DNA from 4 places in the Leclercia sp. GHBNCSD genome. Region 4 is predicted to be linked to each of the others. Evidence: predicted binding sites of a transcription regulator. Region 4 holds the regulator's gene; each other region holds the start of a gene.

Region 1 (4,460 bases), on a different contig from region 4:
CTGCGGGCGCAGCTGGACACCACAACCCGCAAGCTGGAAAACCTGACCGATATTGAACGGCAGCTCTCCACCCGTAAGCCGGTCAGTAACTATCTGCCGGACGCGCCGAAGAGTGCCGCGTCGCCCGCCGGCACCGAGGGTGATGCGACAGAGCCGAAAAGCGATGCCCCGAAACAGGAGGACGTAAAGCCATGACAAGCCGAAAACCTGCGCATCTTTTGCTGGTGGATGACGATCCCGGTTTGCTGAAGCTGCTGGGGATGCGTCTGGTGAGCGAGGGTTACAGCATCGTGACCGCCGAAAGTGGTCAGGAGGGGCTGAAAGTGTTGGGCCGCGAGAAGATCGATCTGGTGATAAGCGATCTGCGGATGGACGAAATGGACGGCATGCAGCTCTTCACCGAGATCCAGAAGCTCCAGCCCGGCATGCCGGTGATTATTCTTACCGCCCACGGCTCCATCCCCGATGCGGTGGCCGCCACCCAGCAGGGGGTCTTTAGCTTCCTCACCAAGCCGGTGGATAAAGACGCGCTCTACAAAGCGATTGATGATGCCCTGGAACACGCCGCCCCCTCCGGCGACGAAACGTGGCGGGAGGCGATCGTTACCCGCAGCCCGATTATGCTGCGTCTGCTGGAGCAGGCGCGCATGGTGGCGCAGTCCGATGTCAGCGTGCTGATTAACGGCCAGAGCGGCACAGGGAAAGAGATCCTCGCCCAGGCCATTCACAACGCCAGCCCGCGCGGCAAAAACGCCTTTATCGCCATTAACTGCGGGGCGCTGCCCGAGCAGCTGTTGGAGTCCGAGCTCTTTGGACACGCGCGCGGCGCCTTTACCGGCGCGGTCAGCAGCCGGGAAGGGCTTTTCCAGGCGGCGGAAGGCGGCACGCTATTCCTCGATGAAATTGGCGACATGCCGGCGCCCCTGCAGGTTAAACTGCTGCGCGTGTTGCAGGAGCGCAAGGTCAGACCGCTCGGCAGTAACCGCGATATCGACATCAACGTGCGCATCATCTCCGCGACCCACCGGGATCTGCCCAAGGCGATGGCGCGCAACGAGTTTCGTGAAGACCTCTTCTACCGTCTCAATGTTGTTAACCTGAAGATCCCGGCGCTGGCGGAGCGGGCAGAAGATATTCCGCTGCTCGCTACTCAGCTGCTGCGCCAGGCCGCGGAGCGGCACAAGCCGTTTGTCCGTGCATTTTCCACCGACGCCATGAAGCGGCTGATGACCGCCAGCTGGCCCGGTAACGTGCGTCAGCTGGTGAACGTGATTGAGCAGTGCGTGGCGCTCACCTCCTCGCCGGTGATCAGCGATGCGCTGGTGGAGCAGGCGCTGGAGGGCGAAAACACCGCCCTGCCGACCTTCGTTGAAGCCCGCAACCAGTTTGAGCTTAACTATCTGCGTAAGTTACTGCAGATCACCAAAGGCAACGTCACCCATGCGGCGCGCATGGCGGGGCGTAACCGCACCGAGTTTTATAAACTGCTCTCGCGCCATGAGCTGGAAGCAAACGATTTTAAAGAGTGATGCGCTAAATTCCGCCTGAATATGATACTGTGAGCAACCGATTACGAGGCAGCTGACAGGCATAAGTTTAAGGACCACCATGAAAAAGATTGATGCGATTATTAAACCTTTCAAACTGGATGATGTGCGCGAAGCGCTGGCAGAAGTCGGCATTACCGGCATGACGGTGACAGAGGTGAAAGGCTTTGGTCGTCAGAAGGGCCACACCGAACTCTACCGTGGCGCAGAATACATGGTCGATTTCCTGCCGAAGGTGAAGATTGAGATCGTGGTGTCGGATGACATCGTGGATACCTGCGTGGATACCATTATCCGCACCGCACAGACCGGCAAAATTGGTGATGGCAAAATCTTCGTCTTTGACGTGGCGCGCGTGATCCGTATCCGTACCGGCGAAGAAGACGACGCAGCGATTTAATTACCCGTTGTTTGACATCCCGTAGGCCCCTGCAAGCGCAGCGCCGCCGGGCAAAAAAAAGCCCCTCTACTGAGGGGCTTTTTGCATTACAGCACCTTATGCGGGCCGAAGCATTCGTAGTGAATGTTCTCTTTATTCACCCCCAGCTCAAGGAGCTGCGCGGCGGCATACTGCATAAAGGCCACCGGGCCACAGACGTAGAACTGCATCTCCGGGGCGTGGAACTGCTCTTTATGCTCGCTTAACGCCATCAGGCCTTCGCTGTCGAAGCGGGCAGCGGCACGGTCGTCATCCGACGGCAGGCGATACCAGGTATGAGCGGTAAAGTGCGGCAGGCCGGCAGCCAGGCTTTTCACTTCATCAGAAAACGCATGCACTTCGCCATTCTCTGCAGCGTGGAACCAGTTCACCTGCGCCTTATGCTGCGCCTTCGCCAGGGTGTCCAGCATCGCCAGCATCGGGGTCTGGCCGACACCGGCGGAGATCAGCGTCACCGGGGTATTGCTTTCAACAGCCATAAAGAAGTCGCCCGCAGGGGCGGCCAGATGCACCACATCACCCACGCGGGCTTCGTTATGCAGCCATGTCGAAACCTGACCGCCTTCCTCGCGTTTTACCGCAATGCGATAGCTTTTGCCGTTTGGCTTGCGGGTCAGGGAGTACTGGCGGATCTCCTGATGCGGGAAGCCTTCAGGCTTCAGCCACACGCCCAGGTACTGGCCTGGCTGGTAATCGGCAACCGGCTGGCCGTCGACGGGTTCAAATTCAAAGCTGGTGATAAGCTGGCTGCGCGGGGTTTTTTCCACGATACGGAAGGCGCGGGTACCTTCCCATCCGCCGGTCTTACTGGCGTTTTCGCTGTAGATCTGCGCTTCACGGTTGATGAAGACATTCGCCAGCACGCCGTAGGCTTTGCCCCAGGCGTCCAGCACCTCCTGGCCCGGGCTGAACATTTCGTCCAGGGTCGCCAGCAGGTGGGTGCCAACAATGTTGTACTGCTCAGGTTTGATCTGGAAGCTGGTATGTTTCTGAGCGATTTTTTCCACTGCTGGCAGCAGGGCCGGCAGGTTCTCGATGTTGCTGGCGTAGGCGGCAATGGCGTTGAATAACGCTTCGCGCTGATCGCCATTACGCTGGTTGCTCATGTTAAAAATCTCTTTGAGCTCCGGGTTGTGCGCGAACATACGATCGTAAAAATGGGCGGTAAGTTTAGGACCCGTTTCGACCAGCAGGGGAATCGTGGCTTTTACGGTAGCGATGGTTTGGGCATCTAACATAGCAGCTTCCTTCAAATGTTACTTTAATAGTGTATTTTGAATGCATCTTATAAAAAATAACCCTGCTTTGTAAATGGTTCTTTGCAACATGAATTAACTGCATCACAAACCTGAAAAGAATTCCCTTTTGCAGGGCGAGTACGCTATTCCTCAAACCCTTGCGTGGCGGGTAGGTAAACGTTTGCGTAAAATCCTTTGTCAAGACCTGTTATCACTCTGCTAATCAGTTATACTGTTGCCCGTCGTCCATCAGGACTGCCTTTTCAGGCCAAAATTTACTTGTTAGCTGAGTCAGGAGATGCGGATGTTAAAGCGTGAAATGAACATTGCCGATTATGATGCCGAACTGTGGCAGGCTATGGAGCAGGAAAAAGTACGTCAGGAAGAGCACATCGAACTGATCGCCTCCGAAAACTACACCAGCCCGCGCGTGATGCAGGCGCAGGGCTCTCAGCTGACCAACAAATATGCTGAAGGTTACCCGGGCAAGCGCTACTACGGCGGTTGCGAGTATGTCGATGTGGTTGAACAGCTGGCAATCGACCGTGCAAAAGAGCTGTTTGGCGCTGATTACGCTAACGTGCAGCCGCACTCTGGCTCTCAGGCTAACTTCGCTGTCTATACCGCACTGCTGCAGCCGGGCGATACCGTACTGGGTATGAACCTGGCGCAGGGCGGCCACCTGACTCACGGCTCCCCGGTTAACTTCTCCGGCAAACTGTACAACATCATCCCTTACGGTATCGATGAGTCCGGTAAAATTGACTACGCCGACATGGAGAAGCAGGCCAAAGAGCACAAACCGAAGATGATCATCGGTGGTTTCTCTGCCTACTCCGGTGTTGTTGACTGGGCAAAAATGCGTGAAATCGCAGACAGCATCGGCGCATACCTGTTCGTCGATATGGCACACGTTGCCGGTCTGATCGCCGCAGGCGTCTACCCGAACCCGGTTCCACACGCACACGTTGTCACCACCACTACCCACAAAACCCTGGCCGGTCCGCGCGGCGGCCTGATCCTGGCGAAGGGCGGTGACGAAGAGCTGTACAAAAAACTGAACTCTGCTGTCTTCCCAAGCGCGCAGGGCGGCCCGCTGATGCACGTTATCGCGGCAAAAGCCGTGGCGCTGAAAGAGGCGATGGAGCCAGAGTTCAAGGTTTACCAGCAGCAGGTTGCTAAGAACGCCAAAGCGATGGTGGAAGTCTTCCTGAACCGCGGTTACAAAGTGGTCTC
Region 2 (4,460 bases), on a different contig from region 4:
CATCGTCACCTATGGCGCAATGGCGATGGGCGCGCCCCTTGGCGTGCTCTGCTATCGCTACACCGGCCTGAGCGGGCTGGCGTTGACCATTATGGGGGTGGCGTTGCTGGCGATCCTCTTCGCCCTGCCACGTCCGAAAGTGAAGGCCAGCAAAGGCAAGCCGATGCCGTTTCGCACGGTGCTGGGGCGCGTCTGGCCCTACGGCATGGCGCTGGCGCTCGGTTCGGCAGGTTTTGGGGTTATCGCCACTTTCATTACGCTGTTTTACGCCGATAAAGGCTGGGACGGCGCGGCCTTCGCGCTGACGCTCTTTAGCTGCGCCTTCGTCGGCACCCGCCTGCTGTTCCCCAACGGCATCAACCGGCTGGGCGGACTGAACGTGGCGATGATCTGCTTTAGCGTTGAGATCCTCGGCCTGCTGCTGACCGGCATCGCTGAGGCGCCGTGGATGGCGCGGATCGGGGTGTTCCTTGCGGGGGCAGGCTTCTCGCTGGTCTTCCCGGCGCTGGGGGTGGTGGCGGTCAAAGCGGTACCGCAGCAGAACCAGGGGGCGGCGCTGGCGACCTATACGGTGTTTATGGATATGTCGCTGGGGGTGACCGGGCCGCTGGCCGGGCTGGTGATGGCGTGGGCCGGGGTACCGGTTATCTATCTGGCGGCGGCGGGGTTGGTGGCGGTGGCGTTACTGCTGACGTGGCGGCTAAAAAAATGGCCTCCGGAGGAGGCCATTTCATCGTGATGACTTACTGAATCACCAGGGTATTGATGATGTTCTCTGCGGCAGTTTGCGCTTTCTGCTGGTCGTCAGCAGGCAGCGTGATCTGCAGGGTCAGCAGCTTGTTGTCCACTTTACCCAGCACCACGGATGAGTAAGCGGTCTGGCCTTTGGCAGAGATAATGCTGTCCAGCTGTTGCAGGGTGTGGCCTTTCAGATCGATGGCTTTGTTGGTGACCACCTGCAGCTGCGGGTCGCGGCTGCGCTGCTGATCTTCCAGACGTTTCGCCAGCACGCCCAGGTCTTCACTGGTGTCGTCGCCGACGATCACAATCACCGCTTTCTGCCCGGTGGCATCGGAATAGACGTGCATATTGTTCGCCTGCGTACCCAGCTTGCCGCTCTGATCGGTCATATCCGCGGGCAGTGAGAAACTGAGTTTGCCATCCATCAGGCTGACCGGCTGACCCGTGGCGTTGCTTTCCGCAGACGCAGCCTGAGCAGGTGCTTTCGTGTCGCTGTTATCACAAGCGGCAAGCCCCATCACCAGCAGGCCAATCCCGACATATTTAACCAGATTGCGCATTACATTCTTCCTTTCGATAAACGGCCATAACGGCGCATCAATCCATCTTATCACAACTGTTCAGGGGAACCTTTAACCTGCCCGTAATGCTGAAATTTCAGATTTATCCTCGAATCTTTTCAGCAACATATTCAGCAGTACGCCGTACATCGGCAGGAAGAAGACCAGGCTGATAAGCACCTTGAAGGCGTAATCCACGAGGGCAATTTCCATCCAGTGTTCGGCCATAAACGCATCCGGGCTGCGCCAGAAGGCGATAAAGAAAAAGGCCAGCGTATCGCTGACGTTGCCAAACAGCGTGGAGGCGGTCGGCGCCATCCACCAGAGATGGTTCTGGCGCAGGCGGTTAAAGACATGCACGTCGAGGATCTGCCCAAGCGCATAGGCCATAAAGCTGGCGGCGGCGATACGGGCGACAAAAAGGTTAAAGTGCGTCAGCGCCTCAAAGCCCTGCCAGCTTCCCATATAGAACAGCGAGGAGATCCCGTACGACACAAACAGCGCCGGAAGCATGACGGCAAAAATAATGCGTCGGGCGAGCGGTGCGCCAAAGATACGGACGGTAAGATCGGTCGCAAGGAAGATAAACGGGAAACTGAACGCGCCCCAGGTGGTATGAAAACCAAAAATGGAGATCGGCAGCTGTACCAGGTAGTTACTGGAGGTAATCACCAGCAGATGGAAAAGCGAAAGCCAGAACAACGCTTTTACGCGCTGCGATTGAGAGAACTGCGTCATATTGTGACCTTTTTATAAGTTGGGGTGAGGGAACCCAATATGAATCTGGCCATCAGGCTATTTTATTCGCCATTCTGAATCCGGGCAGTGCTCAAAATCCTCACGTACTCTATGTACGCTCCGGTTTTTGCGCGCTGTCCGTCTCCAGACTGGCTTCAACAATAACGCCTGTTGGAACAGATTCTGAAAACCGGCCGCATCATACTGCTTTCATTGTGCTTTGCAACGGCTAATTTTTACGCAATCGTTAACCTGGTTTGCTTTGCCCGGTCTGGGGCGTAAACTACTGCCGTTTTTTATCTGAACGAGACGACGATGACCGATCTGTTTTCCAGCCCAGACCATACTCTTGACGCCCAGGGCCTGCGCTGCCCGGAACCGGTGATGATGGTGCGCAAAACCGTGCGCACGATGCAAACCGGCGAGACGCTATTAATTATTGCCGACGATCCGGCCACCACCCGCGATATTCCCGGCTTTTGTACCTTTATGGAACATGAGCTGCTGGCACAGGAAACCGCCTCGCTGCCCTATCGCTATCTGATCCGCAAAGGCTAATGCCATTTTGCCCGGCGGCGCTGCGCTTGCACGGGCCTACGCGTAGGCCGGGTAAGGCGTAGCCGCCCTCCGGCACGCCCTCCTGCACGGGCCTGAAAGGCCATTCGTTTGAACTCCATCACCAATTTGAACCATTGTTTCAAATTTTAGCGCTTTTTTGTGAGGCGCTTCACCCTCGTTTTCCAGGCCTTAGGCTAGTTTTGAAGCTGAAAACTAAAACGCCGTTCCAACGCTTACCTCATACCCTGGAGTTGACTCAATGAAAACGACCATCAAGCCGTTGCTGGCCGCTCTGTGTCTGTCTGCTTTTGCTGCCTCTGTCTCTGCTCAAACCATTAAAGCTGCTGATGTGCATCCTGAAGGCTACCCGAACGTGGTGGCGGTGGAGCATATGGGTGAAAAACTTAAACAACAAACCGACGGCAAGCTGGAGATCAAAGTCTTCCCTGGCGGCGTACTGGGTGATGAAAAGCAGATGATTGAGCAGGCGCAGATGGGCGCCATCGATATGATCCGCGTCTCCATGGCGCCGGTTGCGGCCATCCTGCCGGATATCGAAGTCTTTACCCTGCCGTATGTATTCCGCGATGAAGACCATATGCACAAAGTGATCGACGGCGACATCGGTAAGCAGATCGGCGAAAAACTGACGGCGAACCCGAAATCGAAGCTGGTCTTCCTCGGCTGGATGGACTCCGGCACCCGTAACCTGATCACCAAAGATCCGATTGTTAAACCGGAAGATTTGAAAGGTAAGAAAATCCGCGTTCAGGGCAGCCCGGTGGCGCTGGCGACGTTGAAAGATATGGGCGCCAACTCGGTGGCGATGGGGGTAAGTGAAGTCTACAGCGGCATGCAGACCGGCGTTATCGACGGCGCTGAGAATAACCCACCGACCTATATCGCCCACAACTACATGCCGGTGGCCAAAAACTACACCCTGAGCGGCCACTTTATCACTCCGGAAATGCTGCTCTACTCCAAAATGAAGTGGGACAAGCTGAGCGCCGACGAGCAGGAAAAAATTAAGACCCTGGCCCGTGAAGCGCAGATGGAGCAGCGTAAGCTGTGGCAGGCCTACAACGACGAAGCGCTGGCGAAGATGAAGGCGGGCGGCGTGCAGTTCCATGACATCGATAAGGCGGTGTTCGTCAAAGCGACCGAGCCGGTGCGCGCCCAGTATGGTGAAAAACATCAGGATCTGATGAAAGCCATCGCTGACGTTAAGTAAGCCGGAGTATTTATGTCCGAACTCTATCTGAAATGGATGGACCGTCTCTACCTGCTGGCGATGGCCATTGCCGGGCTGTCGCTGCTGGTGATGACCATCGTTATCCCGATTGGCATCTTTTCGCGCTACGTACTCAACCGCGGTGAGTCGTGGCCGGAGCCGATTGCCATTATCTGCATGGTGACGTTCACCTTTATCGGCGCGGCGGTGAGCTACCGCGCCGGCTCACATATTGCGGTGAACATGCTCACAGACAGATTGCCAGACTCACTGAAAACGGTCTGCGCACGGGTGGTGGATCTGCTGATGCTGGTCATCTCCGGCATCATGTTCTGGTACAGCTACCTGCTGTGCATTGAACTCTGGGACCAGCCGGTCGCGGAGTTTCCGATCCTGACCTCCGGCGAAAGTTATCTGCCGCTGCCGGTGGGGTCGGCGATTTTGATCCTGTTTGTGCTTGAGCGCCTGCTGTTTGGCTCTCAGGAAAGTCGCCCGGTCGTGCTGATCGGCAACCACAGTTAAGGGGTGAACAATGGATGCCTTTGTTTTGTTATTCACCCTCGCCATTCTGCTGGCGCTGGGGATGCCGGTGGCCTTTGCCGTCGGCTTAAGCGCCGTGGCTGGCGCGCTGT
Region 3 (4,460 bases), on a different contig from region 4:
CACCACGGCCGTCTCGCCAATGCCCGCCGGCACACGCGCCAGCGCAATACTGTAACCCAGCGTTGGGGAGAAGGTGCCGCTGGTGATAATGCCTTCGCAGTGGTTGCCATTGGCATCGGTGAAACGTACCGGCAGTTCACCGCGCAGGACGCCTTTCTCGGTCATCACCAGCCCAACCAGCTGTTCGGTGCCCTTCTCACGCTGCTGTTCCAGCACTTCACGACCGATAAAGTCGCGATCGGCCGGTTCCCAGGCTATGGTCCAGCCCATGTTGGCCGCCAGTGGAGAGACCCCTTCGTCCATCTCCTGGCCATATAAATTCATACCAGCTTCCAGACGCAGCGTATCGCGCGCGCCCAGACCCGCCGGCTTAACGCCCGCTTCCACCAGCGCACGCCAGAAATCGGCCGCTTTTTCGTTCGGCATGGCAATTTCATAGCCCGCTTCACCGGTGTAGCCGGTGGTCGCCACAAAGAGATCGCCCGCCTGCACGCCAAAGAACGGCTTCATGCCTTCGGTGGCTTTACGCTGTTCTTCGTTAAACAGGGAGGCGGCTTTCGCCTGGGCATTTGGCCCCTGCACCGCAATCAGCGACAGGTCGTCACGCACGGTGATGTCGATGCCGTAAGGTTCAGCGTGTTGGGTGATCCAGGAGAGGTCTTTTTCGCGGGTGGCGGAGTTTACAACGAGGCGGAAGAAATCTTCAGAGAGGTAATAGACAATCAGGTCGTCAATAACGCCGCCGGAGGCATTCAGCATGCCGCTATAGAGCGCTTTACCCGGCGTCTTCAGTTTGGCGACGTCGTTTGCCAGCAGATAGCGTAAAAACTCCCGGGTGCGGCTGCCGTGCAGATCGACAATGGTCATGTGAGAGACGTCGAACATACCGGCATCGGTGCGCACCGCATGATGCTCATCAATCTGCGAACCATAATGCAGCGGCATCATCCAGCCATGGAAATCGACCATGCGTGCACCGCATAAGGTGTGTTGTTCATACAAAGGCGTCTGTTGAGCCATCTTATCCTCGTTGAATGAGCTGGGCTGTCTTGCGTTTCATGGCGAAAAATTCACCACGAAACCCGGCATCGGCATCGCTCCCGGACACCGACGCAAACGTTCTCTTTCCTCAGAACTTACCACCGAAAACGGTGGTTAACCATAAGGCAAAATGGGTCATCACATTAGCTTATGGTCAAAAAAGCCAGCAAAGCGTACAGAGTTATTCACTATAAAAATGCGAATCGTTCCGCACAAAAGCAAAGTTGATAAGATGGGATTTAGCACAGGCTGATATTTACTGCGGAAAAATGCGCGAAATTTCCGTAACATAAAAATAGCCAGATTAGTTAATCTAATGCGAAAAAGGCGGTGAAATTAGATTATTTCAAACGAGGGAGATCCCCCGGTCTGCAGGCCGGGAGAATAAAGTGTGATGGAGTTCTAAATTAGCGTAGCCAGTCCGGCAGGTCGTTAAGTCCCATCGCCTGACGCAGAAGTTGTGGTTTAACGCCCGGGAGGGTGTCAGCCAGTTTCAGACCGAGATCGCGCAGCAGTTTTTTCGCCGGATTGGCACCGGCAAAGAGTTCGCGGAAGCCCTGCATCCCCGCCAGCATCATTGCCGCGCTGTGCTTACGGCTACGCTCGTACCGGCGCAGGTAAATATGCTGACCAATATCTTTGCCCTCACGATGGAGGCGGCGCAGTTCATTCACCAGCTCGGCGGCATCCATAAAGCCCAGGTTTACCCCCTGCCCGGCCAGCGGATGAATGGTGTGCGCCGCGTCGCCCACCAGCGCCAGGCGATGCGCCGCGAACTGGCGCGCATAGCGACCGGTTAACGGGAATACCTGACGCTCGCTTTCGACAGTGCAGAGCCCCAGCCGGTTATCAAAGGCCACGCACAGGGCCTGATTAAACGCTTCGGCTGATGCCTCCTGCATCTGCTGCGCCTTCTCAGGGGAAAGCGACCAGACGATGGAGCAGAGATGCGGATCGCTGAGCGGCAAAAAGGCCAGAATGCCGTCGTTATGGAAGATCTGCCGGGCCACCGCCTGGTGCGGTTCCGCGGTGCGAATAGTGGCGACCAGGGCATGATGGCGGTAGTCCCAGTACGTCAGGGGAATGTCGGCTTTGTTGCGCAACCAGGAGTTGGCACCATCGGCCCCGACCACCAGACGCGCAGTCAGCATGTCGCCGCTTTGCAGGGTAATAAAGGCATCGTTTTCACCCCAGGCCACCTGCTGCAGTTGTGCCGGGGCAATCAGCGTAACGTCGCTGCACTGCTGCGCTTTCTGCCACAAGGCATGATGGATCACCGCGTTTTCGATGATATGGCCGAGATGGCTGTAGCCCATGCTCTCATCATCAAAGGCGATATGCCCGAAGCTGTCTTTATCCCACACTTCCATGCCGTGATAGCAGCTGGCGCGCTGGGCGATAATCTCTGACCAGACGCCAACGCGGGTCAGCAGCTTTTCACTGGCGGCGTTGATCGCCGAAACGCGTAGCTCAGGCGGCGCATCGGGAGCGACAGGCTGCGGCTGTTTCTGTTCCAGCACCGCCACGCGCAGACCGCTCCCCTGCAGACCGCAGGCCAGCGCCAGTCCTACCATTCCGCCACCGACAATGGCGACATCAACATTCTGCACTTTGTTTACTCCTTAGCGAGCGACCCAACCAAGCGTCCTCTGTGCCAGCACATCGCGTGCCGGAATGAATAGTTCCATCGCCATTAACCCGGCGTTACGCCCCACGACCAGCGGCGCCCAGCGATTGGCAAACAGATGCACCAGCCCGTCGGTTACGCCGATCGTCGCCGCTTTATCTGCCTGGCGACGCTTCTGGTAGTGGCATAACACCGGATATGCCCCGCAATCCTGCTGTTGCGCAAATGCCTCGGCCAGGGTTTCGGCAAGGGTCATGACATCGCGCAGCCCGAGGTTAAAGCCCTGTCCGGCGATGGGATGTAATGTCTGTGCTGCATTGCCCACCAGCGCGACGCGATGGGAGACAGATTGCGACGCCGTAGTTAAGGCCAGGGGATAGAACGAACGCTTGCCCGCATGGGTGATCCGCCCCAGCCGCCAGCCAAAGGCTTTTTGCAGTTCGGTGCAGAAGCGTTCATCAGACCAGCTCTGCACATCGTCCGCACTCTCCAGCGGATGGCACCAGACCAGCGAGCAGCGCCCCTGCGACATCGGCAACATGGCCAGCGGGCCATGTTGGGTAAAACGTTCAAAAGCGCGACCACGATGTGGCTCGGCGGTGGCGACGTTGGCAATCACCGCCAGCTGATGATAGGGCTGCTGTTGCCACTGGATCCCGCACTGCTGGCCGAGCGCCGAACGGGAGCCGTCGGCAGCCACCAGCAGTTGTCCGTCAAGGGTGGTGCCGTCATCGAGGGTGACGCTCACCGCCGCTTCGCTGCGGGTAAAATGCTCCACGCGCGCCGGGCAATGCAGCGTCACGCCAGGGGCCTCCTTTAGCAGACGGAACAGGCGCAGACCCACGTCGTGCAGTTCAACCACCTGCCCCAGCGCATCAATGCGGTAATCCTGCGCCTCAAGGGTGACAAACCCGGCGTGGCCCCGGTCGCTGACATGAACGGTTTCGATGTCCGTGGCACAATCGGCAATCGCCTGCCAGATGCCGCTACGCGCGAGCTGCTGGCAGGTGCCCTGCGCCAGGGCGATAGCGCGTCCGTCAAAACCCGGATGGCCCGTTGACTGCGGGGCAACGGCTTCGATCAGATGGATCGGCAGCTTACCCTGGGTCAGGGAAGAGAGGGTCAGCGCCAGCGTTGCCCCCGTCATGCCTCCGCCAACGATGATGATGCTCATGCGCGCGCCGCCGCCATCAGCGCCTCGATCTCATCGGCATTTTTCACCACCGACGCGGTGAGGTTTTCGTTGCCGGTTTCGGTGATAACGATGTCGTCTTCGATGCGAATGCCGATACCGCGATACTCCGCAGGCACATCGGCATCCGGTGCGATATAGAGCCCCGGCTCAACGGTCAGCACCATGCCAGGCTCCAGCACGCGCGAACGCTCCGGGCCATACGCTCCCACATCATGCACATCCAGCCCCAGCCAGTGGCTCAGGCCATGCATAAAGAAGGGACGGTGCGCACTCTCAGCAACCAGCTGATCGACATCGCCCTGCAGGATACCCAGATCCACCAGCCCGCTGACCATGATGCGCACCACTTCACCGGTCACTTCCTGAATGGAGGTGCCAGGGCGGAACAGCATCAGCGCCGTATCCAGCGAGTGCAGAACAATGTCGTAAATCGCGCGCTGGGCTGGGGTAAATTTACCGTTCACCGGGAAGGTGCGGGTGATATCCCCGGCATAGCCTTTAAATTCACATCCGGCATCAATCAGCACCAGATCGCCATCCCGCAGTTCGGACTCGTTTTCGGTGTAGTGAAGAATGCAGCCATTTTCACCGCCGCCC
Region 4 (4,460 bases):
AGATTCTGCGTGCGGGCTCTCATCCTGCTGGCCCACAGGGAGATACTGCATCCGATAGCCAAGCGCGGCCAGCACGACGGTCGCCACCATCACGCTGGTGGTGGTCAGCAACGGGGTGGCAATCAGCCAGGAGACCAGCAGGCTCGCGAGGAAACAGAGTCCCAGCTGCAGGGTGTTCTGCAGTGCCGCCGCGCTGCCGGTTGCCTGCGGGAAGGGACGCAGCGCCTGCGCTACCACGATAGGGTAGATGGCGCCGTTCGCCACTGCCATCAGGCAGAAGGGGGCCAGCAACGCCGCCAGGCTGACGCCCGGAATAAACCCGATCGCCCAGGTACCGATCACGCTGACGGCAAACAGGCCCAGCAGCCACGGCAGCATCTGGTGACCCGGCCATTTTTGCAGGGCGGCGCGGCAGCCGTAACCCCCAATCAGGAAGGCGATAGTCTGCGGCACATAGCTCAGTCCGATCGCCGCCGGGCTGTAGCCCATATCGCTGAGGATAAACGGCGAGCCGGTCAGCCAGGCGAAGAAGCTGGCGGAACAGGCGGCGTAGATCAGCACGTTGCCGCGGTAGATCCGGGAGCGAAGCAGGGTAAAGAAGGTCACGCGGGAGGTTGGCTGCGCCTCTTTTACCGTCACTGGCTTCAGGAAAAAGGCCGGGATCATCAGCACCAGGGTAATGGCAAACAGCACCGCAAAAATGGCCTGCCAGCTGAAATGGGCGAGGATCCAGCTGCCGAGCAGCGGTGCCAGCGCTGGCGACAAGCCAACCAGCGGCATGATGGTGGCGAAAATGCGGTTGGTTCGCGATGCCGGGTAGTAATCGGTCACCAGCGCCTGCCAGGTCACCGCCGCGGCGCAGACCCCCACCGCCTGGATAAAGCGTAGCACCAGCAGCCAGGTGGCGTCGCGTACCCACAGCATACCGAGGCAGCCGAATGCAAAGATGGCTAAGCCGGCCAGCAGTACCGGCTTGCGTCCGAAGCGGTCAGACATCGGTCCCCAGAGCAGCTGCGCGAAGGCAAAACCGGCCAGGAAGAGGCTCAGGCTGGCGCTGATGGCGGCAGCCGGGGTTTGCAGATCCGCCTGCATGATGGCGAACGCAGGCAGGTACATATCGGTGGCGAGGAAGCCCAGCACGCTCAGGCCGCCGAGCCAGACTAAAAATCCTTTCCCGGGTTGCATGGTTTTATTGTCCTTATGGATGCAGGTTTAGGTAGCCGCTGAGTGTAGGCAGTGCAATCCCGCTTGTGAAACGCTAATATTTGGCGGTTGCATTCAAATTTTTTGCAGGCAGAAAATGTGGTCAGAATATTCCCTTGAAGTGGTGGATGCCGTGGCGCGTAACGGCAGTTTCAGCGGCGCGGCACAGGAGCTACATCGTGTCCCGTCAGCCATCAGCTATACGGTGCGTCAGCTTGAGGAGTGGCTGGCGGTGCCGCTATTTGAACGGCGACACCGTGATGTGGAGCTGACGCCTGCCGGGCTGTGGTTTCTGAAGGAGGGGCGTTCTGTTATCAAAAAAATGCAGATCACCCGCGAACAGTGTCAGCAGATTGCCAACGGCTGGCGCGGGCATATCTCCATTGCGGTGGATAACATCGTTCGTCCCGAGCGCACCCGCCAGATGATCGTCGACTTTTATCGCCACTTCGCTGACGTTGAGCTGCGTGTCTCCCAGGAGGTCTTTAACGGTGTCTGGGATGCGCTGGCGGATGGCAGGGTGGAGATGGCGATCGGCGCGACCCAGGCGATACCGGTGGGGGGGCGCTACGCGTTTCGCGATATGGGGATGCTGAGCTGGGTCTGCGTGGTGGCGAGCCACCATCCGCTGGCCGCGCTTCCCGGCCCGCTCAGCGATGATACCCTGCGCAACTGGCCGTCGCTGGTGCGGGAAGATACCTCCCGCTCGCTGCCGAAACGGATCACCTGGCTGCTGGATAACCAGCGGCGGATCGTCACCCCGGACTGGGAATCCTCTGCGACCTGCCTGTCGGCCGGGCTGTGCGTGGGGATGGTGCCGGTCCATTTTGCCCGGCCCTGGATAGACAGTGGCAAATGGGTGGAGCTGACGCTGGAAAACCCCTTCCCGGATGCGGCCTGCTGCCTCACCTGGCAACAAAACGACATGTCACCGGCGCTGGCGTGGCTGCTGGATTATCTGGGGGACAGTGAAACGATGAACAGGGAGTGGTTGCGGGAGCCAGAGGTACTGGCTCCCTGAGCGGATCAACGGCGGTAGTCGCGGAACGGGCCATCGGCGACGGAGCGGCGTTCGATCAAACGCGGATGCACTTCAATGGACTGCGACTCTTCACGTTTATTGACGATACGGTCGAGCAGCATGTTGAAGGCGGTCTCGCCCAGCGAATCTTTTGGCTGGTGGATGGTGGTCAGCGCCGGGGTGAAGAAACGGGCGTTGCGCACGTTATCATACCCGATCAGCGAAACGTCCTGCGGAACGCGCAGGCCCATCTCGTCAGCGGCACACAGGGCACCCATCGCCATAACATCGCCGCCGCAGAAAATAGCGGTCGGACGCGGCGTCTGGGAGAGGATCTGCTGCATGGCGCGATAGCCGGACTCCGGCTCAAAGTCGCCCTGGACGATCCAGTTTTCCGGCACCGTGATTAAGGCTTCTTCCATCGCTTTCATAAAACCGGCCAGACGACCGGCACCGGTGTTGCGCTCCAGCGCGCCCGGGATGACGCCGATATCGCGATGCCCGCGTTCGATCAGATAACGTCCTGCCATGTAGCCACCTTCAAAGGCGTTATCAATGACCGAGTCGGTGAAGTCCGCTTTCGCTTCGCCCCAGTCCATCACCACCATCGGGATATTGCGATACTCTTCCAGCATCTTCAGCAGCGGCTCCGGGTATTCCGAGCACATTACCAGCAGGCCGTCGACGCGCTTTTGCGCCATCATTGACAGATAGGCCCGCTGCTTCTCCAGGCTGTTCCAGGCGTTGCCGAGGATCAGGGTGTAACCTTTCTGGAAGCAGTTTTTCTCTACCGCTTCAATAATTTCTGCGAAGTAGGGGGCTTCGCTGCTGGTCGCCAGCAGGCCGATCGATTTGGTGTGGTTCACCTTCAGACTACGGGCGACGGCGCTCGGAGAATAGTGCAGCTCTTTGATCGCTGCCCAGACGTTGTTACGCGTCTCTTCCGCCACAAAGCGGGTTTTGTTAATAACATGTGATACGGTTGTAGTGGAAACGTTTGCGCGTTTCGCTACGTCTTTAATTGTTGCCATCAGATGTCACTCCAGACCATATCTTAAGCTCCTGAAAAACCAATAGGTAAACGTTTGCCTTCACTCGCCCTAATTGCGCAATTTGAATTGCGGTACGCCGGGAAAACGACACAGGACGTCAGGAGGGGGTCAATGGCCGGTACGCTAATAAATTTAGCGTGGAATTTTGGCTGATCTTGACCAAAAGGGGAAGAGTAAAAATCGATATCAATCTAAATCCAGCAAGATTTTTACCCTGAACTGTGCAAAAATGAGCAAGCTCACTCTTCGTAGGGTGATTAAAAGGAGAAAAATTGATGAGTACCGATCTTAAGTTTTCGCTGATTACCACCGTTATTGTTCTGGGTCTGATCGTTGCCAGCGGTCTTACGGCTGCGCTGCACTGATATTTGCGAGGGAGCTAACGCTCCCTCGTCTCCCTTCTGCTATTGTTACGCGTCCGGCAAAAATCTTTTGCCAAATTGTTAACTTCTCATTTTTTGTGATTGATGTCATGCTTTCGCCTTCATTGTTCTGTGTCGCCTGACGACACGGTATCCGGAGTTGAAGTATGAAAATCAATTTTCCGCTGCTGGCCCTGGCCATTGGCGCATTTGGCATCGGCACCACCGAGTTTTCTCCAATGGGACTGCTACCGGTTATCGCCCGGGGTGTGGATGTCTCTATTCCCGCTGCGGGCATGTTAATCAGCGCCTACGCTATCGGCGTAATGGTAGGGGCACCGCTGATGACCTTGCTGCTTTCCCATCGCGGCCGTCGTAATGCGCTGATCTTCCTGATGGCGATCTTTACCGTCGGTAACGTGCTGTCGGCGCTCTCCCCGGATTACACCACCCTGATGCTGTCGCGTATTTTGACCAGCCTCAATCACGGCGCCTTCTTTGGCCTCGGGTCGGTGGTCGCCGCAAGCGTAGTGCCGAAGCATAAACAGGCCAGCGCCGTAGCAACCATGTTTATGGGTCTCACCATCGCCAATATTGGCGGCGTACCCGCCGCAACGTGGATGGGCGAAGCCATCGGCTGGCGGATGTCCTTCCTGGCGACGGCGCTTTTGGGCGTGGTCTCGATGGTCGCGCTCTTCTTCTCCCTCCCTGCGGGTGGCGCGGGCGAAAAGCCGGATGTGCGTAAAGAACTGGCGGTGCTGATGCGCCCGCAGGTGCTTTCCGCCTTACTGACCACGGTTCTCGGTGCTGGGGCAATGTTCA

Evidence for each region. Region 4 encodes PurR, which represses purine synthesis genes. Its sites were predicted from a motif close to CANGCAAACGTTTGCNTG; they were not measured.
Region 1: a site for PurR is predicted at 3,395-3,412, ahead of glyA (serine hydroxymethyltransferase). Genes of this name have one in related genera too.
Region 2: a site for PurR is predicted at 2,277-2,294, ahead of tusA (sulfurtransferase TusA). Genes of this name have one in related genera too.
Region 3: a site for PurR is predicted at 1,110-1,127, ahead of gcvT (glycine cleavage system aminomethyltransferase GcvT). Genes of this name have one in related genera too.

What each region holds. Positions count from the first base shown of each region.
Region 1 is NZ_JBQVYO010000001.1:3,166,753-3,171,212, forward strand. It holds gene qseG (two-component system QseEF-associated lipoprotein QseG) at 1-195, shown strand, start outside; gene glrR (two-component system response regulator GlrR) at 192-1,529, shown strand; gene glnB (nitrogen regulatory protein P-II) at 1,609-1,947, shown strand; gene hmpA (NO-inducible flavohemoprotein) at 2,034-3,224, opposite strand; gene glyA (serine hydroxymethyltransferase) at 3,529-4,460, shown strand, end outside.
Region 2 is NZ_JBQVYO010000001.1:2,285,367-2,289,826, forward strand. It holds partial or broken gene ACT3IC_RS11020 (MFS transporter) at 1-739, shown strand, start outside; gene ACT3IC_RS11025 (DcrB family lipoprotein) at 744-1,301, opposite strand; gene ACT3IC_RS11030 (7-cyano-7-deazaguanine/7-aminomethyl-7-deazaguanine transporter) at 1,374-2,039, opposite strand; gene tusA (sulfurtransferase TusA) at 2,355-2,597, shown strand; gene ACT3IC_RS11040 (TRAP transporter substrate-binding protein) at 2,857-3,828, shown strand; gene ACT3IC_RS11045 (TRAP transporter small permease) at 3,841-4,350, shown strand; gene ACT3IC_RS11050 (TRAP transporter large permease) at 4,361-4,460, shown strand, end outside.
Region 3 is NZ_JBQVYO010000001.1:2,803,406-2,807,865, reverse strand. It holds gene gcvT (glycine cleavage system aminomethyltransferase GcvT) at 1-1,020, opposite strand, end outside; gene ubiI (FAD-dependent 2-octaprenylphenol hydroxylase) at 1,449-2,651, opposite strand; gene ubiH (2-octaprenyl-6-methoxyphenyl hydroxylase) at 2,664-3,842, opposite strand; gene pepP (Xaa-Pro aminopeptidase) at 3,839-4,460, opposite strand, start outside.
Region 4 is NZ_JBQVYO010000002.1:335,239-339,698, reverse strand. It holds gene punC (purine nucleoside transporter PunC) at 1-1,185, opposite strand, end outside; gene punR (DNA-binding transcriptional activator PunR) at 1,301-2,224, shown strand; gene purR (HTH-type transcriptional repressor PurR) at 2,230-3,255, opposite strand; gene cydH (cytochrome bd-I oxidase subunit CydH) at 3,552-3,641, shown strand; gene ACT3IC_RS21955 (MFS transporter) at 3,806-4,460, shown strand, end outside.